DNA from 2 places in the Pseudomonas sp. HS6-2 genome. Region 2 is predicted to be linked to the other one. Evidence: predicted binding sites of a transcription regulator. Region 2 holds the regulator's gene; the other holds the start of a gene.
The links. Region 2 encodes sigma-54, which starts transcription at its own class of promoters, with help from an activator protein. Its sites were predicted from a motif close to ANTGGCATNNANNTTGCTNT; they were not measured.
Positions count from the first base shown of each region.

Region 1: the regulator sigma-54 is predicted to act here: its motif matches at 7,886-7,905, upstream of ACOKS3_RS20190 (CmpA/NrtA family ABC transporter substrate-binding protein).

Region 1 covers NZ_CM143906.1:4,320,947-4,336,034, forward strand. Annotated here, with positions in the region: gene dacB (D-alanyl-D-alanine carboxypeptidase/D-alanyl-D-alanine endopeptidase) at 1-1,111, shown strand, start outside; gene ACOKS3_RS20170 (sensor domain-containing diguanylate cyclase) at 1,238-3,631, opposite strand; gene rlmKL (bifunctional 23S rRNA (guanine(2069)-N(7))-methyltransferase RlmK/23S rRNA (guanine(2445)-N(2))-methyltransferase RlmL) at 3,726-5,918, opposite strand; gene rmf (ribosome modulation factor) at 6,482-6,697, shown strand; gene ACOKS3_RS20185 (quinone-dependent dihydroorotate dehydrogenase) at 6,794-7,819, opposite strand; gene ACOKS3_RS20190 (CmpA/NrtA family ABC transporter substrate-binding protein) at 7,947-9,149, shown strand; gene ACOKS3_RS20195 (ANTAR domain-containing response regulator) at 9,161-9,736, shown strand; gene ACOKS3_RS20200 (nitrate/nitrite transporter) at 9,909-11,120, shown strand; gene ACOKS3_RS20205 (protein kinase domain-containing protein) at 11,130-12,797, shown strand; gene ACOKS3_RS20210 (OmpA family protein) at 12,875-13,912, opposite strand; gene sigX (RNA polymerase sigma factor SigX) at 14,024-14,590, opposite strand; gene ACOKS3_RS20220 (mechanosensitive ion channel family protein) at 14,704-15,088, opposite strand, start outside.
Region 2 covers NZ_CM143906.1:1,091,406-1,106,493, reverse strand. Annotated here, with positions in the region: gene ACOKS3_RS05105 (MlaC/ttg2D family ABC transporter substrate-binding protein) at 1-27, opposite strand, end outside; gene mlaD (outer membrane lipid asymmetry maintenance protein MlaD) at 37-522, opposite strand; gene mlaE (lipid asymmetry maintenance ABC transporter permease subunit MlaE) at 522-1,319, opposite strand; gene ACOKS3_RS05090 (ATP-binding cassette domain-containing protein) at 1,319-2,128, opposite strand; gene ACOKS3_RS05085 (KpsF/GutQ family sugar-phosphate isomerase) at 2,377-3,351, shown strand; gene ACOKS3_RS05080 (KdsC family phosphatase) at 3,366-3,890, shown strand; gene lptC (LPS export ABC transporter periplasmic protein LptC) at 3,899-4,471, shown strand; gene lptA (lipopolysaccharide transport periplasmic protein LptA) at 4,458-4,985, shown strand; gene lptB (LPS export ABC transporter ATP-binding protein) at 4,986-5,711, shown strand; gene ACOKS3_RS05060 (RNA polymerase factor sigma-54) at 5,888-7,381, shown strand; gene hpf (ribosome hibernation-promoting factor, HPF/YfiA family) at 7,460-7,768, shown strand; gene ptsN (PTS IIA-like nitrogen regulatory protein PtsN) at 7,781-8,245, shown strand; gene rapZ (RNase adapter RapZ) at 8,248-9,102, shown strand; gene ACOKS3_RS05040 (HPr family phosphocarrier protein) at 9,123-9,395, shown strand; gene ACOKS3_RS05035 (helix-turn-helix domain-containing protein) at 9,513-9,833, shown strand; gene ACOKS3_RS05030 (ZIP family metal transporter) at 9,864-10,757, opposite strand; gene ACOKS3_RS05025 (superoxide dismutase) at 10,769-11,380, opposite strand; gene ACOKS3_RS05020 (hypothetical protein) at 11,382-11,843, opposite strand; gene ACOKS3_RS05015 (class II fumarate hydratase) at 11,874-13,250, opposite strand; gene ACOKS3_RS05010 (FagA protein) at 13,243-13,644, opposite strand; gene pmbA (metalloprotease PmbA) at 13,772-15,088, opposite strand, start outside.

The sequences.
Region 1 (15,088 bases), 3.0 Mb from region 2:
TGGCGACCCCAAGCTGAACATGGAAAAGCTCTGGCTATTGATGCGCGACCTGCGCGCCAATGGCGTACGCACCGTTACCGGTGACCTGGTGCTGGACCGCAGCCACTTCGTGCAACCCAACCTGCCGCAGTTCGACGATGACGGTGGCGACGTCAACAAGCCGTTCCTGGTCAAGCCCGACTCGCTGATGATCAACCTCAAGGCCCTGCGCTTCGTAACCCGCAACGACGGCGGCAAGGTCACCGTCGCGGTCGAGCCACCGATCGCCAGCATCCGCATCGACAACCAGGTCAAGGCCGTAGCTTCCAAGCAGTGCAGCGGCGACGTGCGCTACAACCCGGTGCCCCAGGCCGATGGCATCAGCGTGACCGTCACCGGCCAGTTGGGCGATGGCTGCAACTCGCAGACCTACCTGTCGCTGCTTGACCACCCGACCTACGCTGCCGGCGCGGTGAGGGCCATCTGGAACGAACTGGGCGGCAGCATCCAGGGCCGAGACCGCATCGAGAACGTGCCGAAGAGCGCACGCCTGCTGGCCCGAGCTTTCTCGCCCGATCTGGTGGAAGTGATCCGCGACATTAACAAGTACAGCAACAACACCATGGCCCAGCAGCTGTTCCTGAGCCTGGGTGCGCAGTTCCGCACCGACGCCGATGGCGACGACGCCCGTGCCGCACAGCGCGTGGTGCGCCAGTGGCTGGCGAAGAAGGGCATCACCGCGCCGCACCTGGTGATGGAGAACGGCTCCGGGCTGTCACGTGCCGAGCGGGTCAGCACCCGCGAGATGGCGGCGCTGCTGCAGGCGGCGTGGAACAGCCCTTACTCGGCCGAGTTCATCAGCTCGATGCCGCTGGTGGGCATGGACGGCACCATGCGCAAACGCCTCAAGCGCACCGCCATGACCGGTGAAGGGCACATCAAGACCGGTACCTTGAACACCGTGCGGGCGATTGCCGGCTTCAGCCGCGACAGCAACGGCAACACCTGGGCAGTGGCGGCGATCCTCAACGATCCGAAGCCATGGGGCGCCTCGCAGGTGCTCGATCAGGTGCTGCTGGACCTGTATCGCCAGCCGAAGCTGAACAACAGCGCGACGGCAGCCGCGCAATGATGCTTCGATAACCTGTTCCGGCCTCTTCGCGGGGCAAGCCCGCTCCTACAGATACTGCCCAAATCTTAAAAAATGGCGCAAATCCTGTAGGAGCGGGATTGTCCCGCGAAGAGGCCGGGGCAGCCATCAGGCCAGTTCTGACTCTACCCGGTCCCGGCCTGCCTGCTTGGCCGCATACACCCCGGCATCCGCCCGCAACAACAAAGCATCGGCCCCCTCCCCCTGCCGCCATCCGGCCACGCCAAAGCTCGCCGTCACCTTGCCCACCCCTTCGACCGGCACACTGCGCACGCCGTGCCACAGCTCCGTCGCCAGCATCCGCGCCTGCTCGGCATTGCTGCCCGGGCACAGCACCATGAACTCCTCCCCACCCAACCGGCAGAACACATCGGTGCGACGCAAGCGCTGGCCGATCCGTTGGCACAGACTGCGCAGCACATGGTCACCCACGGCATGGCCGTACTGATCGTTGATCCGTTTGAAATGATCGATGTCGAGCATGATCACGGCCAGGTCCAGCTCATCACGCTGGGCGCGGTCCAGTTCGACCTTGAGCCGCTCCTGGAAATAGCGGCGGTTGTGAATGCCGGTCAGCGCGTCGGTCACCGACAGTGTCCGCAACTCCTCCTCGACCCCCTTGAGGTCGGAGATGTCGGTGAGGTAGCCATGCCACAGTGTGCAACCGTCCTCGCCAGGCTCCGGCGTCGCTTCGCCGCGCACCCAACGCAAGCCGGCACGCGGCAGGCATACCCGGTACTCTTCGCGCCACGGTGAAAGGTGTTCTGCGGAGTAACGCACCGAACGGCGCACGCGCTCCAGGTCATCGGGGTGAATGCGTTCGAATACCGCCGTGGCATCCTCGCGCAGCAACTGCAGGTCGACCTCGTAGATGTCGAACAGCCCCTGGCTGGCATAGGGGAAGCACGAGTGACCATCGGCATCCAGCTGGTACTGGTAAATCCCGCCAGGCACTTCCGCGCTGAGCTTCTCCAGCAAGCGATCACGCAGGGCCAACGCCTCGTGTACCCTGCGCCGCTCGGTGACATCGATGCAGATCGCCAGGTAGCCGACCCACAACCCCTGCTCGTCGAGCACGGCGGTGACCAGCATGTTGGCCAGCAAATGGCTACCATCCTTGCGCACCAAGGTCCACTCGCCCGGTTCGCCACCACTGTCCTGGATGGTTTCGGCGAACATCGCCTGGCCACCGGCGATATGCCGCCCATAACGCAGGCTCAAGGCATGGGCGCGATGGCTGAGCTCTTCAGGCATCACCAGGTCTTCCAGCTGCAGGTGCCCGACGGCTTCACTGGCCGAATAGCCCAGCATGCGTTCAGCACCGGCGTTAAAGGTGCTGACCTCGCCCTTGAGACTGGTCGCGATGATGGCCACCTGGGTTGCGGCATCCAGTACGCTGCGCAACTGGTTGTGGGTATCGCGTAACGATTGTTCGCTGACCCGCAGCTCCGCCGTGCGCTGCTCGACCAGGGTCAAGGCCCGCTGGCGCTGGCTGAACAGGCTGTAGAGCAACGCGCTCAGCAACAGGCTCAGCAAACCGCCGAGCAGCGCCACGGACAGGACGGCGGCAGACTGGTTGGCCTGCATGAATGCCTGGCTCGGGCGAATGTCGAGCTGGAAATGGTGGTCGGCCAGGTGCAGCAACTGCGTGCTGACCAAGGCCAGTGCCGCCACCGGGTTCTGCGAATCGAACAGCACTTCATGGCCATCTCGCCCGCTAGGGTCGATGATACGGACCACCAGGTTGTCATTCGCAGCGACCGGCAGGCCTTCGGTGACCAACTGGCGCATGTTCAGCAAGGCCATGACATAACCCGCCGGCGGGTCATCAGGCCGTGCATCGGAGAACACCGGAGCTACCATCAGTAGCCCACGAGTAAAGTCGGGGGCGACGCTGAGCATGTCCAGCGGTTCGGAAACCGCCATGCTGCCGGGCTGCAGTGCCCGCGCCAAGGTCTGCTCGCGGGCCGGCTGGCTGCGCAGGTCGAGGCCGTAGGGTTGCCCCTGCAGATGGTCGGCCTGGGTGTAGAGCACCGGGTAGTAATGGTCGCGCCGTGGCGATGGGCGCCAATTACCTGCGCCATCAACCTCGCGGATCAGGTAATTTTGCCCCAACCAGATGCTCGCCTGACGCTCGAACTCGCGCCGTTGTCCGGCCTCGACCCGTGGTGCCCAGGAATAAGCCTGGGTCCGCTGCAGCAGAGGCCGGGCGTAGCCATCGAACTCGTTCGGGGTGATTTCATTGGAGTAGGTGAAGAATCGCCGCAAGCCATCCAGGCGTTGTTCCTGGTCAGCGAAACGCTCGGCAATGCGGCTATGGCGCTCGCTGGCCAGCAGCTCGAAGCGCTGGCGCAACTGCTGTTTGTAGAATGCCTGGGCGGCCAGCGCCAGGCCAACCGACAGCAGGACGCCGGCGACCAACGCCACCAGCGCCACCGCCCAGGCTGCCATCGCCTCGCTGCACAGGCCCAGCACCTTCGCACGCACGCCCCACTTCGACATAGATCGATCTCATCACGTCAGCGTCCTGCGAATTCTCTGGCCCTGTGCTGAGTTATAGCTATTGGCCATTAGGCACGCAATGCGCCTCGTCGAATTAACGCAGTTGCAGGCGCCAGGCGCGGTGAATGCGGTTGTTGCGGGCGAAGTCCGGGTCCAGGGTCTGGGCGCTGATTTCCTCCACCGCATAGCGCGTGCTCACATGCTCGTCGAGCTGGAACTTGCGGAAGTTGTTGGAGAAATACAGCACGCCACCCGGTGCCAGGCGAGCCATGGCCAGGTCGAGCAGTTGCACATGGTCGCGCTGGACGTCGAACACCCCTTCCATGCGTTTGGAGTTGGAGAAGGTCGGCGGGTCGATGAAGATCAGGTCGTAGCTGTCGCGGTTGGCTTCCAGCCAGGCCATCACATCACTCTGCTCCAGGCGGTTACGCTCGGAGAAACCGTTCAGCGACAGGTTGCGCCGCGCCCAGTCCAGGTAGGTTTTCGACAGGTCGACGCTGGTGGTGCTGCGTGCACCGCCCTTGGCCGCATGCACGGTGGCCGTGGCGGTGTAGCAGAACAGGTTGAGGAAGCGCTTGCCGCTGGCCTCGCGCTGGATGCGCATGCGCATCGGGCGGTGGTCGAGAAACAAACCGGTGTCGAGGTAGTCGGTCAGGTTGACCAGCAGCTTGACGCCACCCTCGTTCACTTCCTGGAAGCGACCTTCGGTAGCCTGGCGCTCGTACTGACGAGTGCCGCTCTGGCGCTCGCGACGCTTGAGCACCACACGCTGTGGGTCGATGTTCAGTGCCTGTGGGATCGCCGCCAAGGCATCGAGCAGACGTGCCTGGGCCTTGTCCGGGTCGATCGAACGGGGGGCTGCGTATTCCTGCACGTGCACCCAGTCCTGGTAGAGGTCGACTGCCAGGGCATACTCAGGCATGTCGGCATCGTACAGGCGGTAGCAGTCGATCTGCTCACGACGGGCCCACTTGCCGAGCTGCTTGAGGTTCTTCTGCAGGCGGTTGGCAAACATCTGTGCGCCTTCCGACAGGCGTGCCGGCTCGCTGGCAACCGCCACTGGGCGGCGGACCTGGCCATTGTCGGCCTGGGCCTCGCGGCGCTCGCCGGTGACGAACTGGTCAGGCTGGACCTTGAACAGCAGCAGCTTGCACGGCAATGCGCCGTTCCAGAAGGCATATTGCTTGTGGCTGCGGATGCCCATGCGCTTGCCCAGCTCCGGTGCGCCGGTGAACACCGCCGCTTCCCAGCCCATGCAGGCCTGGCGCAGGCGCTCGCCAAAGTTCTGATAGAGGTACAACAGGCTGGCCTCGTCACCCAGGCGCTCACCGTACGGCGGGTTGCTGATGACCAGGCCTTTCTGGTTCTGGTCCGGGCGTGGCTCGAAGGTGCTGACTTCGCCCTGGTAGATCTTCACCCAGTCGCCCAGGCCTGCACGCTCTACGTTGTTGCGCCCCGGCTGGATCAGCCGCGGGTCGGCTTCATAACCGCGAATCCACAGTGGCGGCTTGGCCAGGCCGGCTTGTGCGCGGGCCAGGCCCTCTTCATGGACCTTGCGCCAAGTGGCCGGCACATGGCCGAGCCAGGCACTGAAGCCCCAGCGTTCACGCTTGAGGTTGGGCGCGATATCGGCAGCGATCATCGCCGCCTCCACCAGGAAGGTACCAACACCGCACATCGGGTCCGCCAGGGCGCCGCCTTCGGCGGCAATGCGCGGCCAGCCAGCGCGGATCAGCACCGCAGCCGCGAGGTTTTCCTTCAGCGGCGCGGCACCTTGCTGCAGGCGGTAACCGCGCTGGTGCAGGCTGTGGCCGGACAGGTCGAGCGAGAGGATCGCCTCGCCACGGTCCAGGCGCAGGTGCACGCGCACATCCGGGTCGACCTTTTCCACCGACGGGCGCAGGCCCTCACGGTTGCGCAGCTTGTCGACGATCGCGTCCTTGACCTTGAGCGCACCGAAATGGGTGTTGTCGATGCCCGAGCCATGGCCACTGAATTCCACCGCCAGGGTACCGTCGGCAGCCAGGTGGTCGGCCCAGTCGACAGCATGCACGCCATCGTAGAGGTCGTCGGCGTTCTTCATCGAGAAGCGCTTGAGCACCAACAACACGCGGTTGGCCAGGCGCGACCAGAGGCACAGGCGGTAGGCGGTTTCCATGTCGGCGGCGCCGCGAATGGCCGAAGTGTGCTCACGCACATCATCGAGGCCGAGGCCTCGGGCCTCTTCGGCAAGCAGGCCTTCCAGGCCTTTGGGGCAGGTAAGATAGAGTTCGAAACGGTCCGACATGAGTATTCCAGCGCCTTGGGCTATATAAGTGACGAGGCGACGCATCGCCTTGCCGATGTTTGCCCGAACGCCCTTCCAGCAAGCGTCCGAGTGGCCTTCCCCGCTGCATCAGCGCAGCCGAGGGGCCGGGCCGCCTGATCGATCCGCTGCTCGCCAGGTGGCAAAAACAGCTTAGATCATCAGGCAGTACCAATAATTTCCGTCGACTTCGGGGCCGGTGTGACCCTTCGTCGCATTACCAAATATTTCTGTCATCCCGCAGCAACGCTGGCGAAATGACGTCAAGGTTGGGCAAACCCTGATCACAGCGGGCTCAACGTCAAACAAGGTTGAGTCGCATTTATTTACTTATCCCCTCACCCTTGGAAAGGTTACGTGCTTATGACAAATCGATCATTCACACGGTGACCTGCATTCGATAGAACTGGTCTCAGGCCGCTTCGCAACGAGGTGGCACTTTCAGCTCGCCACGCCGGCAGCGAGCGCAAAACCGGCAGAAAGACTCTGCCCGGCCTCGGAGAGGCCGACGGGACATTACAGTCAACAAGTGAGGGCAACACCCTATGAGAAGACTTAAGCGTGATCCGTTGGAAAGAGCATATTCACGTGGCTACCAATATGGGGTCACCGGCAAATCCCGCGAACTTTGCCCCTTTACTCTTCCTTCAGTTCGCCAAGCCTGGATCAACGGCTGGCGCGAAGGTCGCGGCGATAACTGGGACGGAATGACTGGCACCGCTGGCATCCATAGACTCAACGAAAATCACGCCGTTGGCTGAACGAGGACACTGAATTCGAGTCACCATGCGCGCCCTATCCGGGCGGCGGGCTTCGGCCCAGGGGCCCCTTGACGGGGCCCTTTTTTATGCCCGCCCTCAGCCCTTGGGCATTGCCGCGATCGCATCCACCGCTTCGCGAATCAGTGCCGGCCCCTTGTAGATGAAGCCCGAGTAGATCTGCACCAGGCTCGCCCCAGCGGCGATCTTCTCTGCCGCATGACGGCCTTCGGTAATGCCACCGGCGGCGATGATCGGCAGCTTGCCACCCAGCTCGCCCGCCAGCACCTTGACGATGTGGGTGCTCTTCTGCAGTACTGGCGCACCCGACAGGCCGCCGGCCTCGCCACCATGCTCCAGCCCTTCGACACCTTCGCGACCCAGGGTGGTGTTGGTGGCAATCACTGCATCCATTCCCGACTCCATCAGCGCCGAAGCCACCAGTGCGGTTTCTTCGTCGCTCATGTCCGGTGCGATCTTGATCGCCAGCGGCACGCGCTTGCCCTGCTCGGCGGCCAGTTGCTCACGGCGTTCGGCCAGGGCATCGAGCAGCTGCTTGAGCGAGTCGCCGAACTGTAGGCTGCGCAGGCCCGGGGTGTTCGGCGAGCTGACGTTGACGGTGATATAGCTGGCTTCGCGATAGACCTTGTTCAGGCAGATCAGGTAATCGTCGACCGCACGCTCGACCGGGGTATCGAAGTTCTTGCCGATGTTGATGCCCAACACGCCGTCGTAGCGCGAAGCACGCACGCGCTCGAGCAGGTGATCGACACCCAGGTTGTTGAAGCCCATGCGGTTGATGATCGCCGTTGCCTGCGGCAGGCGGAACAAGCGTGGCTTGGGGTTGCCCGGCTGTGGACGCGGGGTCACGGTGCCGATCTCGACAAAGCCGAAGCCCAGCTGAGCAAAGCCGTCGATGGCCGCACCGTTCTTGTCCAGGCCCGCCGCCAGCCCCACCGGGTTGGCGAAGTTCAAGCCCATCACGGTCACCGGCAACGCGGCCGGCTGCTTGCACAGCACGCCGTTGAGCCCAAGCCGGCCACCAGCGCCGATCAGGTCCAGGGACAGGTCATGGGAGGTTTCCGGGGAAAGCTTGAACAGCAGCTGGCGGGCCAGGGTATACATGGGCGGGCAAGGCTCGGGGTGAGTGAGGCAGCGATTATAGCCAGCGCGCGCCCGGCATGACAGGGGCTTGGCACATGGGTTGCTACTTCCCTTGCCTACAGCCTGTTCAGTTTGGCCGAGGACCTTCGTGAATACAGCACCTCTAGCCTGGGTAAACGGCAGCGACGCACCGGAAAAACCCAGCCTCAACATCGGCTACATGGCCCTGACCGATTGCGCCTCGGTGGTGGTCGCCGCCACCCAGGGCTTCGCCCAGCAACACGGCCTGACCCTCAACCTCAAGCGCCAGGGCTCCTGGGCCGGCCTGCGCGACAAGCTGGCCAGCGGCGAGCTGGACGCTGCCCATTGCCTCTACGGCCTGGTCTACGCCGTGCACCTTGGCATCGGTGGTGTACCGGCCAGCGACCTGGCGGTGCTCATGGGGCTGAACCAGAATGCCCAGGCCATCAACCTGTCGCCGGCCCTGCAACGCAGGGGCGTGACCAGCCCTGAGGCACTGGCGCAACAGGTGCACCAGCACGGCGCACGGCTGACCTTCGCCCAGACCTTCCCCACCGGCACCCATGCCATGTGGCTGTATTACTGGCTGGCCAGCCAGGGCATCCACCCGTTGCACGACGTCAGCAGCGTGGTGGTGCCACCGGCACAGATGGCGGCGCATATCCAGGCCGGGCGCATCGACGGTTTCTGCGTCGGTGAGCCCTGGGCCGCTGCTGCCGTCAGCCAGGGCCAAGGCTTCACCCTGGCCACCAGCCAGTCGATCTGGCCCGACCACCCGGAGAAGGTACTGGCCTGCACCCGCACCTTCGTCGAGCACAACCCCAATAGCGCACGTGCACTGGTCAAGGCGGTGCTTGCTGCCAGCCGGTTCATCGAACAGAGCCCGGAGAACCTGCGCAGCACCGCGCAACTGCTCAGTGGTAGCGCCTACCTCGACACACCGGTCGAAAACGTCGAGCCGCGCCTGCTGGGTGACTATCAGGACGGCCTGGGCAACGCCTGGCACGACCGGCACGCCCTGCGCCTGCACGACCAGGGCCGCGCCAACCTGCCTTACCTGTCGGACGGCATGTGGTTCATGACCCAGTTCCGCCGCTGGGGCCTGCTGCGTGACGACCCCGACTACCTCGGTGTTGCTCGCCAGGTGCAGCAACTTGCACTGTACCGCGAGGCCGCCGAAGCACTCGGCGTGCCCTGCCCCGAGTCAGCCATGCGCAGCAGCCTGCTGATCGACGGTACGCGCTGGGACGGCACGGATCCGTATGCCTATGCACGCAGCTTCCGCCTGCACGCCCTGGGCCATGCGCCCGATGCCCGAGTCGGTCTGTGAGGGCCATCACCATGCTGCGCATCCTGCTGATCGACGATACCCAGAAGAAGGTTGGCCGCCTCAAGGCCGCACTGCGCGATGCCGGATTCGAAGTGATCGAGGCGCCAGACCTGACCATTGACCTGCCGGCCTGCGTCGAAACGGTGCGCCCGGACGTGGTGCTGATCGATACCGACTCACCCGACCGTGACGTCATGGAGCAGGTGGTGCTGGTCAGTCGCGACCAGCCACGGCCCATCGTGCTGTTCACCGACGAGCATGACCCTGCGGTGATGCGCCAGGCGATCCAGGCCGGGGTCAGCGCCTACATCGTCGAAGGCATCCATGCGGCGCGGTTGCAGCCCATTCTCGATGTCGCCATGGCGCGCTTCGAGAGCGACCAGGCGCTCAAGGCCCAGCTGTTGGCCCGCGACCAGCAGCTGGCCGAGCGCAAGCGCATCGAGCAGGCCAAAGGGTTGCTGATGAAAATGAAAGACTGCAACGAGGAACAGGCCTACACCCTGATGCGTCGACAGGCCATGAGCCGGCAGCAGAAGCTGATCCAGGTGGCCGAGCAGATCATCGCCATGCACGAAATGCTGGGCTGAGGCCACCTCGCCAGACCCGAGTTGGCCCAGCTCTTGCTGAAGATATTTCACCGGTAGCCAACGGCGGTTGCCTCATAAAACTCCCGACAAAGACGTCGCTCGCCCCTCCACGCCAGTGGACCGGGTAGCGGCGTCTTTTTCGTTTCCGTTGCATTGCCGAGTGAGGTGTTCGATGAGTACCAGCTTCTGGAAATCCGGGCATGTGCCCACGCTGTTCGCCGCGTTCCTGTATTTCGACCTGAGCTTCATGGTCTGGTACCTGCTTGGCCCGCTGGCGGTGCAGATCTCCACTGACCTGCAACTGAGCGCCCAGCAGCGCGGCCTGATGGTGGCTACGCCGATCCTTGCCGGCGCAGTACTGCGCTTCGTCATGGGTGTGATGGTCGATCGCCTGTCGCCGAAGACCGCTGGCCTGATCGGCCAGGTGATCGTCATCATCGCCCTGGCCGGCGCCTGGTATCTGGGCGTGCAAAGCTATGAGCAAGCCCTGCTGCTGGGTGTATTCCTCGGTGTTGCCGGTGCTTCGTTCGCCGTGTCGTTGCCGCTCGCCTCGCAGTGGTATCCGCCGCAGCATCAGGGCAAGGCCATGGGCATCGCGGGTGCGGGCAACTCGGGAACCGTGTTTGCCGCCCTGCTGGCCCCGGTGCTGGCCGCCGGGTTTGGCTGGAACAATGTATTCGGCTTTGCCGTGCTCCCGCTGCTGCTGACCCTGGCGCTGTTCGCCCTGCTTGCCCGCAATGCCCCGCAAAGACCCAAGCCCAAGGCGGCAGCCGACTACCTCAAAGCCTTGGGTGACCGTGACAGCTGGTGGTTCATGTTCTTCTACAGCGTCACCTTCGGTGGCTTCATCGGCCTGGCCAGCGCCTTGCCCGGCTACTTCAGCGACCAGTACGCCCTGAGCCCGGTCACCGCTGGCTACTACACCGCCGCCTGCGTGTTCGCCGGCAGCCTGATGCGCCCGCTGGGTGGCGCCCTGGCCGACCGCTTCGGTGGCATCCGCACGCTGCTCGGCATGTACAGCGTGGCCGCGATCTGCATCGCGGCCGTCGGCTTCAACCTGCCAAGCGCCGCAGCTGCCTTGGCGCTGTTCGTCAGTGCCATGCTCGGCCTCGGCGCCGGTAATGGCGCGGTGTTCCAGCTGGTACCACAACGCTTCCGCCAGGAGATCGGCGTAATGACCGGGCTGATCGGCATGGCCGGTGGCATCGGTGGTTTCCTGCTGGCGGCAGGGCTCGGCGCCATCAAGCAGCACACCGGCGACTATCAACTGGGCCTGTGGCTGTTCGCCAGCCTCGGCCTGTTCGCCTGGTTCGGCCTGCACGGGGTCAAGCAACGCTGGCGCACCACCTGGGGCTCGGCTGCGGTTACCGCTGCGCGGGTCTGAGGCACGAAGATGAGCCTGCAGCTCAGCTTCGCCCAGGCCAGCGCCACTGGGCCACGCACGGAGAACCAGGACGCCCTGCGCCTGGTCACGCCAGCACCGGAGCTGGCCGCCAGCAAAGGCTACCTGTTCGCCCTCGCCGACGGTGTCAGCCAGTGCGCCGACGGTGGCCTGGCAGCCCGCGCCAGCCTGCAGGCGCTGGCCATGGACTATTACGCCACGCCCGCCACCTGGGGCGTGGCCCAGGCCCTGGACCGCCTGCTGCTGGCACAGAACCGCTGGTTGCGCGCCCAGGGCAGCCAGCCGCTGCTGACCACACTGAGCGCATTGGTGCTACGCGGGCGCCGCTTCACCCTGGCACACGTGGGCGATTGCCGTGCCTATCGCTGGCACGCCGGTCGCCTGCAGTGCCTGAGCGAAGACCATGTCTGGGACCAGCCCGGCATGCAGCACGTGCTCAAGCGTGCACTGGGCCTGGACCAGCACCTGCTGGTCGACTACCTGGACGGCGAGCTGCAGGCTGGCGAGTGCTACCTGCTGCTCAGCGACGGCGTCTGGGCCAGCCTCGGCGACCAGCACATCCAGGCCGTGCTGCGCGAGCAGCCCGACCTGCAGTCGGCCGCTGACACCCTGGTTGCCAGCGCCCATCACAATGGCAGCCAGGACAACGCCAGCGCCTTGCTGGTGCGGGTCGAGCAGCTGGGCGCGGCCAACCTCGGCGACACCCTGGTGCAACTGCAGCAATGGCCATTGCCTGGCCCCCTGCGTGAGGGCCAGGCGCTCGATGGCTGGCAGGTCGAGACGCGCCTGACACACAGTCGCCAGTCGCTGCTCTACCGAGTACGCGATACCCAGGGCCAACCCTGGCTGCTGAAAACCCTGCCCGGCGAGCGCGAACAGGAACCCGGCGCCGCCCAGGGTCTGCTGCTGGAAGAATGGTTCCTGCGGCGGGTCGCTGGCCGTCACTTCCCCGAGCTGCATGCTGCGAGCCAGCGCCAGTACCTGTACTACGTGATGCGCGAACACAGCGGCAAGACCCTCGCCACCCACCTCGACGAACACGGCCCACTGGCACTGGCACAGTGGCTGGAGATCGCCCGCCAGCTGCTGCAGGCCGTTGGTGTGCTTCACCGGCGCAACCTGCTGCACCGCGACATCAAACCGGAAAACCTGCACCTGGGGTTTGATGGCCAGGTGCGCCTGCTGGACTTTGGCCTGGCCTACTGCCCAGGCCTCTCGCAGGAGCCGACGCACGAATTGCCCGGCACGCCCTCGTACCTCGCACCGGAAGCCTTCGAGGGCCAGCCACCGTGCCCGCGTCAGGACTTGTATGCCGCCGGGGTCACGCTCTATCGGTTGTTGACCGGGCATTATCCATACGGAGAAATCGAGGCCTTCCAGCGCCCGCGCTTTGGTCAGGCCGTAAACCCCTCCCGTTATCGCCCCGACCTGCCCGAATGGCTCCAGCACAACGTGCTGCAAGCTGTTGCCGTGGAACCGGCGCAACGTTTCGAAACCGCCGAGCAATGGTTGCTGTTGCTCGAACGCGGTGACCGCCAGGATCTGCCCAGCCGCCCCCGCCCACTGCTGGAGCGTGAGCCGTTGAAAGTCTGGCGCAGCCTGGCCCTGCTGGCCCTGCTGCTCAACCTGATACTGTTGTTCGCCCTGCTCAAGGGCTGAACGCACCCTTGAACCACAAACTGCAGGCAAAGAAAAACCCGGCCTAGGCCGGGTTTTTCATTGAAGCTTCAAACCAATTACTTGGCCTGGGCTTCTACCTGAGCTTCAACGCGACGGTTGATAGCGCGGCCTTCTTCGGTGGCGTTATCGGCAACCGGACGGGTTTCGCCGTAGCCAACCGACTGAACGCGGCTGGACTCAACACCGTACTGCTGGGTCAGAACCTGCTTCACAGCATTGGCACGACGCTCGGACAGCTTCTGGTTGTAAGCGTCTGGACCGACGGAGTCAGTGTGACCTTCAACCACGGTGGTGGTCTGTGGGTACTGCTTCATGAAGTCAGCCAGGTTCTTGATGTCGCCGTAGCTGTTTGGCTTGACGACCGACTTGTCGAAGTCGAACTTGACGTCCAGCTCAACACGAACGACTTCGGCAACAGCCGGGCAGCCATCAGCGTCAACGGTAACGTTGGCTGGGGTGTCTGGGCACTTGTCGACGTTGTCGCAAACGCCGTCGTTGTCGGAGTCGGAGCAGACTTCGGCAACTGGAGCCGGAGCAGCAGCAACCTTGCCACCGCTACCACCGAAGTTCAGACCCACACCAACGGTTGGGCCCCACTCGGTGTTGCCGTCGTCGATGTTGTACATGGCTTCAACGCCAGCACGGGCGAAGAACATGTCGGTGATGTACCACTTGGCGCCAGCGCCAACGTTGGCGAAGGTGGAGTGGTCGCGGCCGCTACGAGTGGCCTGGCCCAGGCTCTCGTGAGCGAAACCAGCGGAAACGTACGGACGCAGAGCGTCGCCGACGGTACCGAAGTGGTAGGTAGCGTCCAGCTTGGCCTTGGAACCTTTGATGTCTTTGTTGAAGACTTCGCCACGAGCGTTGTGAGTCTCGTTGTAGCCCAGGTCCAGGGATACGTCGTCAGTCAGGAAGTAGCCCAGACGAACGCCAGGATTGGTGCCGTCGTTCTTGAAGTTACGTTCGCTGTCGTAGTACTGCTTGGTAACGTTACCTTCGATTTCGACTGCGCCCTGGCCTTGAGCCATAACGCCGAACGAAGTAGCTGCGACGAGCGAGCCAATGGCCAAGCCCAAGGTGTTTTTCAATTTCATCCGTTAAATCCCCATCTGGTGATAGTTAAGCAGTCCCACCAACATCCGGGGGGACAACTCGACGGCAAGTCTAGCAGAACTCGCCGATCCGTTAGAGATATTTACAAGGGGCTAAGTTTCATCCAGCCCTGCAAATTTCTCACGAAGCTTGTCTAGCGCGCGCTTGTAGCGCATTTTCGTTGCGCTCAAGCCCATGTGCATGATATCGGCGATCTCCTGAAATTCCAGTTCCGCGACAAAACGCAGCACCAGAATTTCCCGATCGATCGGGTTCACATGCACCAGCCACTTGTCCAGCCCGCCTTTTTCTTCCGGTTTCGGAGCCTTGTCTTCGGACGCCTCTTCGACAGGGTCCAGACTCAAGGCATCCATCAGCCGGCGTTTACGACGCTCCTTGCGGTACTGGGTAATGCATTCGTTGTAGGTAATGCTGTAGAGCCAGGTCTTGAACTTGGACTTGCCCTCGAAGTTCTTCAGACCGTAGAGCACCTTCAGCATCACTTCCTGACAGACATCGTCAGCGTCGCGGTCGTTCCCCAGGTAACGCGCACAGACGTTGAACAGGGTCCGCTGGTAGCGCCGCATGAGTTCCTCATAGGCGCGGGTTACGTGATACAGCTCCTCATGCGAACGCGCCACCAACTCCTCGTCGGTGAGTTCGCGGGGGTCGTAACGCATGGGCGGCGAATGAACTTTATTCAAAACGGATCTGGCCGACAGTCAGGTCAATGTCGCCGCTCAGCCCCGTTGGGCTGATTTCGCGGCGGCATACATTAACAGCTTTTGTGCGGTTAGCGGCTATTGACTCGCTGCTCCAGGAGCACGCGATTGGACAGCGACACCAGTTCGCCATCATCGGTCAACAGCGTCGTCTTGACCGTGCCGATCTCTTCGATCATTCCTTCAACCTCTCCAATCCGCACCTGCTGGCCGACCTGGTAAAGTTCGCGAACATAGATGCCGGCCAGAATCTGCCCGGCGATTTCGCGGCTGCCAAGGCCCATGGCAAGCGCAACGGCCAGACCAACGGTTATCAGGCCAATGACGATCACATGGTTGAGCAGGTCGGTTTTGACCTCGAGCTGGCTGATGGCCACCGAGATGCTGATGATGATCACCAGGCCTTGGGTGATGCGCCCCAGGCCTGCGGAGTATTCCAGGCCAATCCCTTCCGCC
Region 2 (15,088 bases):
CAGGCCACGTCGCAGGATCGAAATCATGGAAACTCCTTAATTAGCCGGTTGCGCTTCTTTGGGTTCCTTGCCAACGGAGTTGAGCAGGAACTTGCCAATCAGATCTTCCAATACCAGCGCCGACTGAGTGTCATGGATGGTCGAACCGTCTTTGAGCACGTCTTCTTCACCGCCCACGCTGATACCGATGTACTTCTCGCCAAGCAAGCCGGCGGTCAGGATCGAAGCAGTGGAGTCGGTCGGCAGGTTGTTGACCGCCTTGTCCAGCTGCAGGGTCACCCGACCGGTGTAGGAATCACGGTCCAGATCGATGGCGGTGACCTTGCCGATCGTTACACCGGCCATGGTCACTTTAGCTCTGACCGTCAAACCGGCGATATTGTCGAAGTACGCATAAACTTTATAGGTATCGCTGCTCGGGCTGGCCGACAGCCCGCTGACACGCAGGGCCAGCAGCAGCAGTGCCAGGATCCCGGCCAGGAGGAACAGGCCGACACCGATTTCCAGGGTGCGGTTTTGCATCAGAAATCTCCAAACATCAAGGCGGTCAAAATAAAGTCCAGACCCAGTACTGCCAACGAGGCATAGACCACGGTCTTGGTAGTGGCACGGCTGATCCCTTCTGAGGTGGGTTCGCAGTCGTATCCCTGGAATACCGCAATCCAGGTGGTGACGAAGGCGAACACCAGGCTCTTGATCAACCCGTTGAGCACGTCGTCGGTAAAGGAAACGCTGTTCTGCATGTTGCCCCAGAACGAACCTTCGTAAACGCCCAGCCAGTCGACTGCGACCCATGAACCACCCCAGATGCCGACCACGCTGAAGATCAGCGCAAGCAGCGGCAGCGAGATGAAACCGGCCCACAGGCGTGGCGCAACGATGTACTTGAGCGGATCGACGCCGATCATTTCCAGGCTCGACAGCTGTTCGGTGGATTTCATGTTGCCGATTTCGGCGGTCAGCGCAGAACCTGCGCGGCCGGCGAACAGCAACGCAGTGACCACCGGGCCAAGCTCACGCAGCAGGGTCAGGGCAACCATTTGCCCGACCGCCTGCTCGGAACCGTACTTGGTCAGGATGCTGTAGCCCTGCAGGGCCAGCACCATGCCGATGAACACGCCGGAAACGACAATGATCGCCAGCGACAGCACGCCCACCGAGTAAAGCTGCTTGGTCAGCAGCTGGAAACCGCCGCCAATGCCGCCACGGCCGATCAGCGCATGGAACAGGAACAGGCACGAGCGCCCGAGCACGGCCAGCACGTCGATCGCCGAGCGCCCGAGCAGGCGGATACGTTCGAGTAAGGATTTTCTGCGCATCACCGCACTCCCAGCAGATCGGCGCGGTAGTCAGGCGCAGGAAAGTGGAATGGCACCGGGCCGTCCGGGTCGCCTTTCATGAACTGGCGAATGCGCGGATTGTCCGAGCCCATCAGCTCGTCGGGCGTACCCTGGCCCAGCACCTGACCATCACCGACCACATAGATGTAGTCGGCGATACTGGCGGTTTCGGCCAGATCGTGGGAGACCACGATGCTGGTGATGCCCAGGGCATCATTGAGCAGACGGATCAAGCGCACGAGTACACCCATGGCAATCGGGTCCTGGCCGACGAACGGTTCGTCGTACATCAGGATCTGCGGGTCCAGGGCAATTGCCCGGGCCAACGCCACCCGGCGCTTCATGCCGCCGGACAGCTCGTCCGGCATCAGGTCGATGGCACCGCGCAGGCCAACCGCCTGCAGTTTCATCAGCACGATGTCACGGATCATTTCGTCCGAAAGCTGGGTATGCACGCGCAAAGGAAAGGCAACGTTCTCGAACACATCGAGATCGGTGAACAACGCACCGCTCTGGAACAGCACGCCCATCTGCTTGCGTGCATCGAACAGGTCGCTGCGCGAAAGGCTCGGCAGGTTCTGCCCGGCCACCCACACTTCACCGCCCGACGGGCGTAGCTGCGCGCCCATCAGGCGCAACAGCGTGGTCTTGCCGCAACCCGACGGCCCCATGATCCCGGTGACCTTGCCACGCGGAATACGGATGTCGACATTGCTGAAAATGCTGCGCGAACCGCGCTTGAAGGTGACGCCCTTCAACTCGACCGCGTAGGCGCTATCCACACTCATCTAGACTCCTTGCTAGTGCAGCCTCGCACTAATGGACGCCGGCCTTCATCGTGAAGGCACACACACCCTTGGCAGGCCGAATAGCGGCGAACTATAGCACCGCAGACCCTGCGCCCCCAAGGGTATGGAAACAGGTCGTTCAGGCCAACGACAGGCTTTGATGACATTTGAGAGGGCAATCGAAAGGATGAGGCTTTCTCGTATTGCGGCTATAATCGCCGCCTTTTAATCAGGCATTGCTTTTCGACATGAGCCAATCCAGCGAGCTGATCCACTCCGCCCAGCGCACCCTGCGCCTGGAACTCGAGGCCGTAGAAGGCCTGGTGGCCCGCATCGACGCCAATTTCGTCAAGGCCTGCGAACTGATCCTGGCGAGCAAGGGTCGGGTCGTGGTGGTCGGCATGGGCAAATCGGGGCATATCGGCAACAAGATCGCCGCCACCCTGGCCAGTACCGGCACGCCAGCGTTCTTCGTACATCCGGCTGAAGCCAGCCATGGCGACATGGGCATGATCACCCGTGATGACGTCATTCTGGCCCTGTCCAACTCCGGCAGCACCGCCGAGATCATTACCCTGCTGCCGCTGATCAAGCGCCTGGGGATCCAGTTGATCAGCCTGACCGGCAACCCGGACTCGCCCCTGGCCCAGGCCGCCGAGGTCAACCTCGACGCCAGCGTCACCCAGGAAGCCTGCCCGCTGAACCTGGCCCCGACCTCTTCCACTACCGCGGCACTGGTACTGGGTGATGCGCTGGCCATCGCCCTGCTCGAAGCCCGTGGCTTCACCGCCGAAGACTTCGCCTTCTCGCACCCTGGTGGTGCCTTGGGCCGCCGCCTGCTGCTGAAAGTCGAGAATGTCATGCACGCCGGTGACGAATTGCCCCAGGTGCAGCGCGGCACACTGCTCAAGGACGCGCTCCTTGAAATGTCCCGCAAAGGTTTGGGCATGACCGTGATCGTGGGCGCCGATGGCAAGCTGGCCGGGATCTTCACCGACGGCGACCTGCGCCGCAGCCTGGACCGCAATATCGACGTGCACACCACTCTGATTGACCAAGTGATGACCGTGCACGGCAAGACGGCTCGTGCCGAAATGCTTGCCGCCGAGGCCCTGAAGATCATGGAAGACCACAAAATCAGCGCCCTGGTGGTCGTGGACAAGGACGACCGCCCGACCGGCGCCCTGAACATGCATGACCTGCTGCGCGCCGGCGTGATGTAAAGGAGAACGAATCGATGACCCAAGATCTCATGCAACGCGGCAAGGCGATCAAGCTCGCCGTTTTCGACGTCGATGGCGTGCTGACCGATGGCCGCCTGTATTTCCTTGAAGATGGCAGCGAATTCAAGACCTTCAACACCCTTGATGGCCAGGGCATCAAAATGCTCATGGCCTCGGGCGTTACCACGGCAATCATCAGCGGACGCAAGACCCCAGTGGTAGAACGCCGGGCGAAAAACCTCGGCATCCCCCACCTTTACCAAGGTCGTGAAGACAAATTGGTAGTGCTGGACGGTCTGCTCGCCGAACTGGGCCTAAGCTATGAACAGGTCGCCTACCTGGGCGACGACCTCCCCGACCTGCCGGTAATCCGCCGGGTCGGCCTGGGAATTGCCGTAGCCAACGCCGCACCATTCGTTCGCCAGCACGCCCACGGCGTAACCCAGGCACGCGGCGGCGAAGGTGCTGCACGCGAGTTCTGCGAACTGATCATGCAGGCCCAGGGCACCCTGGACGCTGCCAACGCCAACTACCTGTAAGGTTGCCCATGTTCAGCAAGAAAGCCCGCAACATTGCGTTGCTCGCGGTGATCGCCGCGGTGCTGGCAGCAGTCGGCTACTGGAATGTCAGCCCCGAGAGCTTCCTCGAAAAGCCGGTGGCCCAGGTTGACGAAAGTGCCATCGACTATTACGCGATCAACGCGCACAGCGTGCAGTTCCTGCCCGATGGCAAACTGCAATATGAAATGACTGCCGACAAGGTCGAACACCTCAAGGCCAGCGAGGTCACACTGGTGACCACACCCGACCTGCACATGTACCGCGGCACTCAGTACCCGTGGCACGTGCAGAGCGTGCGCGCCGAGGTCAACCCTGACGGCAGCGAAGTCGAACTGATCGACCAGGTGCGGATTGCCCGCACCGACGAAAAACAGCGCGATACCATCATTACCAGCTCGCGCATGACCGTATTCCCGCAGAAGCAATATGCGCAGACCGAGCAAGCCGTTAGAATCGACGGCGCCGGTGGCACAACCACAGGCAAGGGAATGAAAGCGTATTTGAAAGAAAGCAAGATCGACTTGCTCTCTAACGTAAGAGGACAGTATGAGGCTCGTTAAAACCCTCCCCCTTTTGCTCAGCCTGAGCGCAGCAGCACTGGGAAGCGCGAGCGCCTTCGCCCTGCCGAACGACCGTGACCAGCCTATTCGCATCCAGGCCGACAACGCGCACCTGGACGACAAGCAGGGCGTGGCCACCTACACCGGCGATGTGATCATCACCCAAGGCTCAATGATGATCAAAGGCAATACCGTGACCATGACCCGTGCCGCCAATGGCGACATCGACGTGGTGACCTCGGTGGGCAACCTGGCGTACTTCGAGCAGCAGCAGACCGCGGCCAAGCCCGACAAGATGAAAGGCTGGGCGGTGACCATCCAGTACCAGGCGCAGAAAGACACGGTGATCCTTACCGACCGCGCCAAGGTCGAGAACGAAGGCAACACCACCGAAGGCGAGAAGATCGTCTACAACACCAAGACCCAGGTTGCGACCGCCGGTCGTGGTGGCAACGTGACTCAACCACGTCAGCGCATCGACATGGTGATCCAGCCGAAGAAGAAGGCCGAGTAAATGGCAACCCTCAAAGCCCAGCACCTGGCCAAGAGCTACAAGGGGCGGCAAGTCGTGCGTGATGTCAGCCTGTCGATCGACAGCGGGCAGATCGTCGGCTTGCTCGGCCCCAACGGCGCCGGCAAGACCACCTGCTTCTACATGATCGTGGGGCTGGTCCAGGCAGACCAGGGGCGCGTACTGATCGACAACCTCGATGTCAGTCACCAGCCCATGCACGGCCGAGCCCGCGCCGGTATCGGCTACCTGCCGCAAGAAGCCTCGATCTTCCGCAAGCTGTCGGTGGCCGACAACATCATGGCCATTCTCGAAACCCGCAAGGACATCGATCGCGAAGGCCGGCGCAAGGAACTGGAAAGCCTGCTGCAGGAGTTCCACATCAGCCACATCCGCGACAACCTCGGCATGAGCCTTTCCGGTGGCGAACGCCGCCGCGTCGAAATTGCCCGTGCCCTGGCTACCGCACCGAAGTTCATCTTGCTGGATGAACCGTTTGCCGGTGTCGACCCGATCTCCGTGGGCGACATCAAGCAGATCATCCACCACCTCAAGGCCAAGGGTATCGGTGTCCTGATCACCGACCACAATGTCCGTGAAACCCTGGATATCTGCGAGACCGCCTACATCGTCAACGACGGTCGACTGATCGCCGAAGGCGACGCCGAAACCATCCTGGCCAACGACCTGGTCAAGGAGGTCTACCTGGGCCACGAGTTCCGACTCTGATCCCCGGGACCTGCCTGGAGCACTGGCATTAACGCCCTGTCGGGGCTTAAGTTGTTACAGTGCTCTAGGCAAACGCTACAATTTGAGGCATAAAACTTGCTTAAATTTGGCGCTCCGGCGCCCTCGTGTAGTGGATGGCGCATGCGCGCCGGCGAACAAGGTATTAAGCCCCAGCCATGAAACCATCGCTCGTCCTAAAAATGGGCCAGCAACTGACGATGACCCCGCAGTTGCAACAGGCCATCCGCCTACTTCAGCTCTCCACCTTGGACCTCCAGCAGGAAATCCAGGAAGCGCTGGAGTCCAATCCGATGCTCGAACGCCAGGAAGACGGCGACGACTTCGACAACAGCGACCCGATGGCGGACAACGCCGAAAACAAGCCGGTCGCCGAAGTCCAGGACAACAGCTTCCAGGAAAGCACCACCAGTGCCGAAACCCTGGAAGACGGTGAGTGGAGCGAGCGAATCCCCAACGAGCTTCCAGTCGACACCGCCTGGGAAGATATTTACCAGACCAGCGCCAGCAGCCTGCCGAGCAACGATGACGACGAGTGGGACTTCACCACCCGCACATCGGCCGGCGAAAGCCTGCAGAGCCACTTGCTGTGGCAGCTGAACCTGGCCCCGATGTCCGATACCGACCGCCTGATCGCCATCACCCTGATCGACAGCATCAACGGCCAGGGCTACCTGGAAGACACCCTCGAAGAAATCTGCGAAGGCTTCGACCCGGAGCTGGACATCGAACTCGACGAGGTAGAAGCGGTGCTGCACCGCATCCAGCAGTTCGAGCCGGCCGGTGTCGGCGCCCGCTCCCTGGGCGAGTGCCTGCTGCTGCAATTGCGCCAACTGCCAGCCAGCACGCCCTGGATGAGCGAAGCCAAGCGCCTGGTCACCGACTTCATCGACCTGCTCGGCAGCCGCGACTACAGCCAGCTGATGCGCCGCATGAAGCTCAAGGAAGACGAACTGCGCCAGGTGATCGAGCTGGTACAGAGTCTCAACCCGCGCCCAGGTTCGCAAATCGAGTCGAGCGAACCGGAATACGTGGTGCCCGACGTGATCGTGCGCAAGGACAGCGACCGCTGGCTGGTCGAGCTGAACCAGGAAGCGATCCCGCGCCTGCGGGTCAACCCGCAGTACGCCGGCTTCGTTCGCCGCGCCGATACCAGCGCCGACAACACCTTCATGCGTAACCAGCTGCAAGAGGCACGCTGGTTCATCAAGAGCCTGCAAAGCCGCAACGAAACGCTGATGAAGGTCGCCACGCAGATCGTCGAGCATCAACGCGGCTTCCTCGACCATGGCGACGAAGCGATGAAGCCGCTGGTCCTGCATGACATCGCCGAAGCGGTGGGCATGCACGAGTCGACCATTTCGCGGGTGACCACGCAGAAATACATGCATACCCCGCGTGGCATCTACGAACTGAAATACTTTTTCTCCAGCCACGTCAGCACTGCCGAAGGCGGAGAATGCTCGTCTACGGCGATCCGCGCGATCATCAAGAAACTGGTTGCCGCGGAAAATCAGAAAAAGCCATTGAGTGACAGCAAGATCGCTGGTTTACTGGAGGCACAAGGCATCCAGGTAGCCCGTCGCACCGTCGCCAAGTACCGCGAGTCCCTCGGCATCGCACCGTCGAGCGAGCGCAAGCGACTGATGTAGCCCCTGGATGTGCCACAGCGTTTGTGGGGCAGGTGCAAGACCTGCCTCTTTATGCACGGGCAACAAAGGAGAAGCTGTATGCAAGTCAATATCAGTGGACAGCATGTAGAAGTCACCCAGCCACTGCGCGATTATGTGCTTGAAAAGCTCGCTCGCGTGGAAAGTCACTTCGACAAGATCACCAACGTGCAGGTCATCATGAAAGTCGAGAAGCTGCAGCAGAAGGTCGAGGCGACCCTGCAGATTCCAGGCGGTGAAGTGGTTGCCAACGCGGAACACGAAGACATGTATGCAGCGATCGACGCCTTGGCCGACAAGCTCGACCGCCAACTGAAAAAACACAAGGAAAAACAGCAAAGCCTGCTGCAAGGTGCAGCCGCCCGCTGATCCCTCTCATCCATGATCCGACTTGAAACCATCCTGACCCCCGGCCGTTCCCTGGTGAACGTGCCGGGCGGCAGCAAGAAGCGCGCCCTGGAAAAGGTCGCTAACCTGATTGCCGAGCAAGTACCCGGGCTTGCGATGCAAGACGTCTTCGAAAAGCTCATCGCTCGCGAAAAACTGGGCTCGACCGGCTTTGGCAATGGCATTGCCATTCCCCACTGCCGACTTGAAGGCTGCTCTGCCCCGGTAAGTGCGCTGTTGCACCTGGACGCGCCGATCGACTACGACGCCATCGATGGCGCCCCGGTGGATCTGCTGTTCGTCCTGCTGGTGCCAGAGGCGGCCACCGATGCCCATCTTGAACTGCTGCGCCAGATCGCCAGCATGCTTGATCGCAAGGAGGTCCGCGATAGCCTGCGTGCCGCCGGTAGCAGTGAAGCCCTGTACCAGGTTGTCCTGGACGCCCAGAACGAGCACTGAACATGCGCCTGATCATCGTCAGCGGCCGGTCCGGCTCCGGCAAGAGCACCGCCCTCGATGTACTGGAAGACAACGGTTTCTACGTCATTGACAATCTGCCAGCGGGGCTGCTGCCACAGCTGGCAGAGAACGCGCTGATGAACACCGAGCTTTTGCAGCCAAGGGTGGCGGTCAGTATTGATGCACGCAACTTGCCGAGCCACCTATCACGCTTTCCCGAACTGCTCGAGGAGGCCCGTGCACGCCACATCCAGTGTGACGTGCTTTATCTTGATGCCGACGAGGACACGCTGCTCAAGCGCTTCTCGGAAACCCGCCGTCGCCACCCGCTGACCAATGCCGACCGCTCGCTGGCAGAAGCGATCCGGGTTGAAAGCGAACTGCTGGGGCCAATTGCCGACCTTGCCGACCTGAAAATCGACACCACCAGCCTCAACCTCTACCAGCTGCGCGATTCGATCAAGCTGCGCTTGCTCAATCAGCCTGAGCCCGGCACCGCATTCCTGGTCGAGTCGTTCGGCTTCAAGCGCGGGATGCCGGTCGATGCCGACCTGGTGTTCGACGTACGCTGCCTGCCCAACCCGTACTGGAAACCGGAGCTGCGCGAACATTCCGGCCTGGAGCAGCCAGTCATCGACTACCTCGCCGCACAGCCGGACGTCGAAGAAATGTTCAACGACATTTCCAGCTACCTGCTCAAATGGCTGCCACGCTTTGCTGCCAGCAACCGCGCCTATGTCACCATCGCCATAGGCTGCACAGGCGGCCACCACCGCTCGGTCTACATTACCGAACGCCTCGGCCAGCTGTTGCAGCAATCCCTGAAAAACGTCCAGGTTCGCCACCGCGACCTCTAGCCCACAGGATCCACCGCACGATGCCCGCCCGCGAAATCACCATCATCAACAAGCTGGGCCTGCATGCCCGGGCGGCAGCCAAGTTCGTCGGCGTGGCCGGCAAATACCCCTGCCAGGTCCGCGTCGGCCGCGCACCCGACAAGATGGTGGACGGCAAAAGCATCATGGCGGTGATGATGCTGGCGGCGGGCAAGGGCACCCAGGTGCACCTGCTGACCGAGGGCGAGCAGGACACCGACGCCCTGGAAGCGCTGGTGGCGTTGATCAACAACTACTTCGACGAAGGCGAGTAATCCCTGACCTGTAACATCCCCTGCCAATTGTCAGGGTGAAGTCTTGCGCGATTGCCTTTATACCTATATAGGTATAGATTGAGGTCGCACCTGAAGCTCATTCTCGAGGAGAGAAACATGATTGAGATCGAAGAAAGCAGCGGCAGCGTCTATAGCGACCTTGGCAGTGAAAATGCCAGCGAGATGCTGGTAAAGGCGCATCTCGCCAGCAAGATTTGCAGCATCATCAAGGCCCGTCATATGACCCAGGTGCAAGCATCGGCAGTCCTTGGCCTTCCGCAACCTAAGGTTTCCGACATGATGCGCGGCAAATTTCGCGGTATCAGTGAAACCAAGATGATTGATTGCCTGGCACGGCTCGGCCGCGATGTACAAATCGTGGTGAAAGCCGCTCCTCGCTCCCGGCGTGAAGGTCGGGTGGAAGTTATCTTCGCCTGAACCCACCCAAGGTACCCCGTTCGTCTTCATTCAAGACATTGCCGTATCCATCACCATCATCAAGCAAAAGCCGATGCACAGCCCCAGGCTGGCCAAGCGGTGATTCCCGTTGCTGCGCGACTCGGGAATGATTTCCTGGGTCACCACCAGCAGCATCGCCCCGGCCGCGCAGGCCAGGCCCACCGGCAGCAGCAACTCTGCCATGTTCACCAGCCAGGCACAGATCACCGCAGCCAGTGGCTCGACCAGGCCAGAGGCGGCACCGATCAGGAACGCCTTGAACCGTGGCATTCCCGCGCCTGCCAACACCAGGGCTATCACAAGTCCCTCAGGCACATCCTGCAAGGCGATGCCCATGGCCAGGCTATCAGCGTCGGCCATGCCACCGCCGGCAGACACTCCGATGGCCATGCCTTCGGGAATGTTGTGGGCGATGATGGCAATCACGAACAACCAGATCCTTGCAGCGATCACCGGCTGATTTTCGGTGCCTACCAGCACTTCCGGTGAAGCACCGGAAACCTTGAGGTCGACCAGAAACAGGCACAGGGCGCCGAGCATCAGGCCGAAGCTGATCAAGCCTCCGGCGCCCCAAGGGCTGAAACCGACGGCCTGGGCGGCATCCAGCCCAGGGATGATCAGCGAGAACGCCGTGGCCGCCAGCATCACCCCCGCCCCGAAGCCCAGCAAGGTATCGGCCAAGGCCACCGGCATGTTGCGAATCACCAGCACCGGTACTGCGCCCAGCGCCGTACCCAATGCGCACAGTACGCCCCCCTCCAGGGCACGCAACATGCGCGGTTCCAGGTCCAGCCAGGCAATGCCACGGGCCAGCAGCAGCGCTGTGCCGGCCAGCAGGAGCAAGGTTCCCAGCGCTAACCGGAACAGGCGCACACTGCTGACAGACATCACCTCAGAGTGCATACCGGTCCGACTCAATTCAGGGCTTCGTGATAGCGGCGAGCCACTTCCGCCCAGCCGATCACGTTGTAGAAAGCGCCAATGTATTCCGGGCGACGGTTCTGATACTTCAGGTAATAAGCGTGCTCCCACACGTCCAGGCCGAGGATCGGCGTATTGCCGTGCATCAGCGGGCTATCCTGGTTGCCGCTGCTTTCCACCACCAGCTTGTTCTGCGGGGTGACGCTGAGCCACGCCCAACCGCTACCGAAACGGGTCAGCGCCGCCTTGGTGAAAGCCTCCTTGAATGCTTCGAAGCCACCCAGCTCTGCTTCGATGGCCGTGGCCAGCGGGCCTTGTGGCTGACCACCGCCCTTGGGCGACATGACCGTCCAGAACAGGCTGTGGTTGGCGTGGCCGCCACCGTGATTGATGACTGCACCGCGCAGGTTCTCAGGCAGTTGCTTGACCGCACCGACCAGTTTCTCGACCGGCCATTCGGCCCACTCGGAGCCCTCGATGGCAGCGTTCAGGCCATTGACGTAGGTCTGGTGATGCTTGGTGTGGTGGATTTCCATGGTTTGCGCGTCGATGTGTGGTTCCAGTGCATCGTAGGCGTAAGTCAGTGCGGGCAGGGTATGCGGCATATCAATGGATTCCGTAGGCAGGGGTTCTGGGCACCAGGTTCGGCGCGGTAGTGAGCTCACTGGCCTCGGCGCCTTGTCGATTGAGCAGGCGCTCGGTACGCGGGTACTGGCCGTACTCGGCAATGAAATTCAGCAATTCGGTGTAAGTGCGGCCGCTGTGGCGCAGCGCAGCATTACGCAACGCATGCGGCAAGCGGGCTTCCTTGCTGGCCTGGAGCAATCGCTGATGCGCGGCGCACAGGTAGTCGGCGCTCTCGTGCGGCTGGTTCAGGCGCAGGTGCAGGTCGGCCAGGTTGTGATGGGCGATGACCAGGGCGGCCACCGCCTCATCGACGTCATGCCAGCGCTCGAACAGCACCTGAGCCAGGGCCAGTGCTTGCAGGTAGTGCTCCCGGGCGTCGACCAGCTCGCCCTGTTCGAACAGGCGGTTGGCCGTCTCGGTCGTGCGATTCCAGTGCTGCATGACGATGTTTCCTCTGGGCGCTTGGGCCTGTCAGATGCCACCAGCGGTGAGCTTTTCCGGGTCCAGCAGTGCCTCGAGCTGATCGCGCGACAGGTCGGTGTGCTCCAGAGCCACATCGATGATCGGGCGGCCCTGCTGATAGGCGGTCTTGGCGATTTCGGCGGCCTTGAGGTAGCCGATGATCGGATTCAGCGCCGTGACCAGGATCGGGTTACGCGCCAAGGCTTCCTTGAGCTTGCCCTCGTTGACCTTGAAGCTGGCAATGGCTTTGTCGGCCAACAGGCGGCTGGCGTTGGCCATCAGCTCGATGCTCTCCAGCAGGTTACGGGCGATCACCGGCAGCATCACGTTCAGCTCGAAGTTGCCCGATTGGCCGGCCACAGCGATGGTGGCGTCATTGCCGATCACCTGGGCAGCGACCATGGCAGTGGCTTCCGGGATCACCGGGTTGACCTTGCCCGGCATGATCGAAGAGCCCGGCTGAAGGCCCTGAAGCTCGATTTCACCCAAGCCGGCCAAGGGGCCAGAGTTCATCCAGCGCAGGTCGTTGGCAATCTTCATCAGCGCCACGGCAGTCGTCTTGAGCTGGCCAGACAGCGCCACGGCGGTGTCCTGGGAGCCGATCAGCGCGAACAGGTTATGGCCAGAGGTGAACTCGACCTTGGTGAGACCGCTCAGTTGCCGTGCGAAGCCAGCAGCGAACTGCGGGTGGGCGTTGATCCCGGTGCCCACCGCGGTGCCACCCTGAGCCAGTGCCTGCAGGCTCGGCAGGGTCGCTTCGAGGTGTGTCTTGGCGCCATTGATCTGCGCAGCCCAGCCATCGAGCACCTGGCTCATGCGCACCGGCATGGCATCCATCAGGTGGGTACGGCCAGTCTTCACATACTGATGCACCTGGGCCGACTTGGCCTCGATCACCTGAACGAGGTGGCTCAGCGCAGGCAACAGTTGCTCATGCAGTGCCAGCGCGGCACTGACATGGATGGTGGTGGGGATGATGTCGTTGCTGCTCTGCCCACAGTTGACGTGGTCGTTGGCATTGACCGCTTCACCGAGCACGCTGCTGGCCAGGGTGGCGATCACCTCGTTGGCGTTCATGTTCGAACTGGTACCGGAGCCGGTCTGGAACACATCCACCGGGAAGTGCTGGATGAAATCTTCGGCCAGCAGTTGCTCGACTGCCTTGACGATGGCCTGGCCCTGCCCTGCAGATAGTTGCTCCAGCTCGACGTTGGCCTTGGCCGCAGCGGCCTTGGCCAGCAACAGGGCGCGGATGAACTGGGCCGGCATGCGCTGGCCGCTGATCGGGAAGTTGTCGACCGCGCGCTGGGTCTGGGCGCCATACAATGCCTTGGCAGGTACCTGCAGCTCGCCCATGCTGTCACGCTCGATACGGGTATCACTCATCTTCAGATCCTTGCATCAGTTCATCGGGAGAAATAGACGGCAGCAGCCGGCAGTTGGCCAGCTGCAAGGCATAGGGCTGCCAGCGCTGGTTCTGCCCGCGGCGATCGAGGTTGCGCAGGTCGAGCAGTGGGCGCCAGGCCTGGTCCAGGCAAAGGCAGCGCCAATGCCAGGGCAACATGCGGTCGCAGGCGGTATCCAGCAGCAGACGGAAGGAGGTCAGTGCCACGGTCCATGGCGACGTTTCCGTGCAGCACACCAGGTAACGGCCTTCGGCCAAGTAGTGCTCGATCAGGCGCGGTTCGTCGGGCTCGAGCGCGCAGCGGATGCGCCGACTGAGCCAGCGCCAGTTTTCCAGGTAAGGCAGTTCGCGGAGGACGGATTTCATGAACATCATCGCCGGGCTACTGGAGAATGATATTCATTATTAAGTGATAAACTGAATCACTTCAACTGGGCAATGATGAAAAAAAAACCCGGCGCGAAGGCCGGGTTTCAACATCAGTGTGCATTTCAGGCGAATGTCAGCTGCCTGCGACCGTCATCCGCTCGATCAGCACCGACCCTGTGTGGATATTGCTACGCGTTTCAAGATCACTGCCAATCGCGACAATCTGCTGGAACATGTCCTTCATATTGCCGGCGATGGTCACTTCCTGCACTGCATGCTGGATCTCGCCATTCTCGACCCAGAAGCCCGCAGCGCCGCGCGAGTAATCGCCGGTAACCATGTTCAGACCATGGCCCATCAGCTCGGTCACCAGCAGGCCACGGCCCATGCGCCGGATCAGCGCCGCCTGGTCTTCTACGCCATGGGTGACATACAGATTGTGCACGCCCCCGGCGTTGGCAGTGCTCGGCAAGCCCAGTTTGCGCCCGGAGTAGGTACCCAGCAGGTATGACACCAGCTCGCCTTTGTCGACGAACGGCTTGGCGTAAGTCGCCAGCCCGTCACCGTCGAATGCAGCGCTGCCCAGTGCGCGCGGGATGTGCGGACGCTCGTCGAGGGTCAGCCAGGACGGGAACAGGCGCTGACCGATGGTACCCTCGAGGAACGAAGACTTGCGGTACAGGTTGCCGCCCGAGATGGCCGACAGGAAACTGCCGAACAAGCCACCCGCCAGCTCGGCGGAGAACAGCACGGGGACCTCGCAGGTCGGTACCGGCCGCGCACCGAGGCGGCTGGCGGCGCGCTGGGCGGCGCGCACGCCAATGCTACGCGGGTCGGCCAGCAGATTGCCTTGGCGGTTCACATCGTACCAGTAGTCACGCTGCATCTGGCCTTCGCCTTCGGCGATCATCACGCAGCTGAGGCTGTGCCGGGTCGAGGCGTAGCCACCAATGAAGCCGTGGCTGTTGCCATACACGCGGCAACCCTGGTGAGTATTCAGGGTGGTGCCATCGGCATTGAGGATGCGCTTGTCGGCATCGAATGCCGCCGCCTCGCAGGCCAGCGCCATCTCGATGGCCTTCTCCGGCTCGATGTCCCAGTCGTGATAAAGGTCGAGGTCGGGGATCTCGCGGGCCATCAGCGCGGCATCCGCCAAACCCGAGCATTCGTCCTCGGAGGTATGCTTGGCAATCGCCAATGCGGCGGCCACGGTTTCGCGGATGGCATCCGGGCCACTGGCCGAGGTGCTGGCCGAGCCCTTGCGCTGGCCGACATAGAGGGTGATGCCAAAGCCCTGGTCGCGGTTGAATTCTACCGTCTCGACCTCGCGCTGACGCACCGTGGTGGACAGGCCCTGCTCCAGCGATACCGCCACTTCGCAGGCACTGGCGCCTTGCTTGCGTGCTTGCGCAATGATCGCTTCGACCTGCTCCTGCAACGCTGGCAGGTC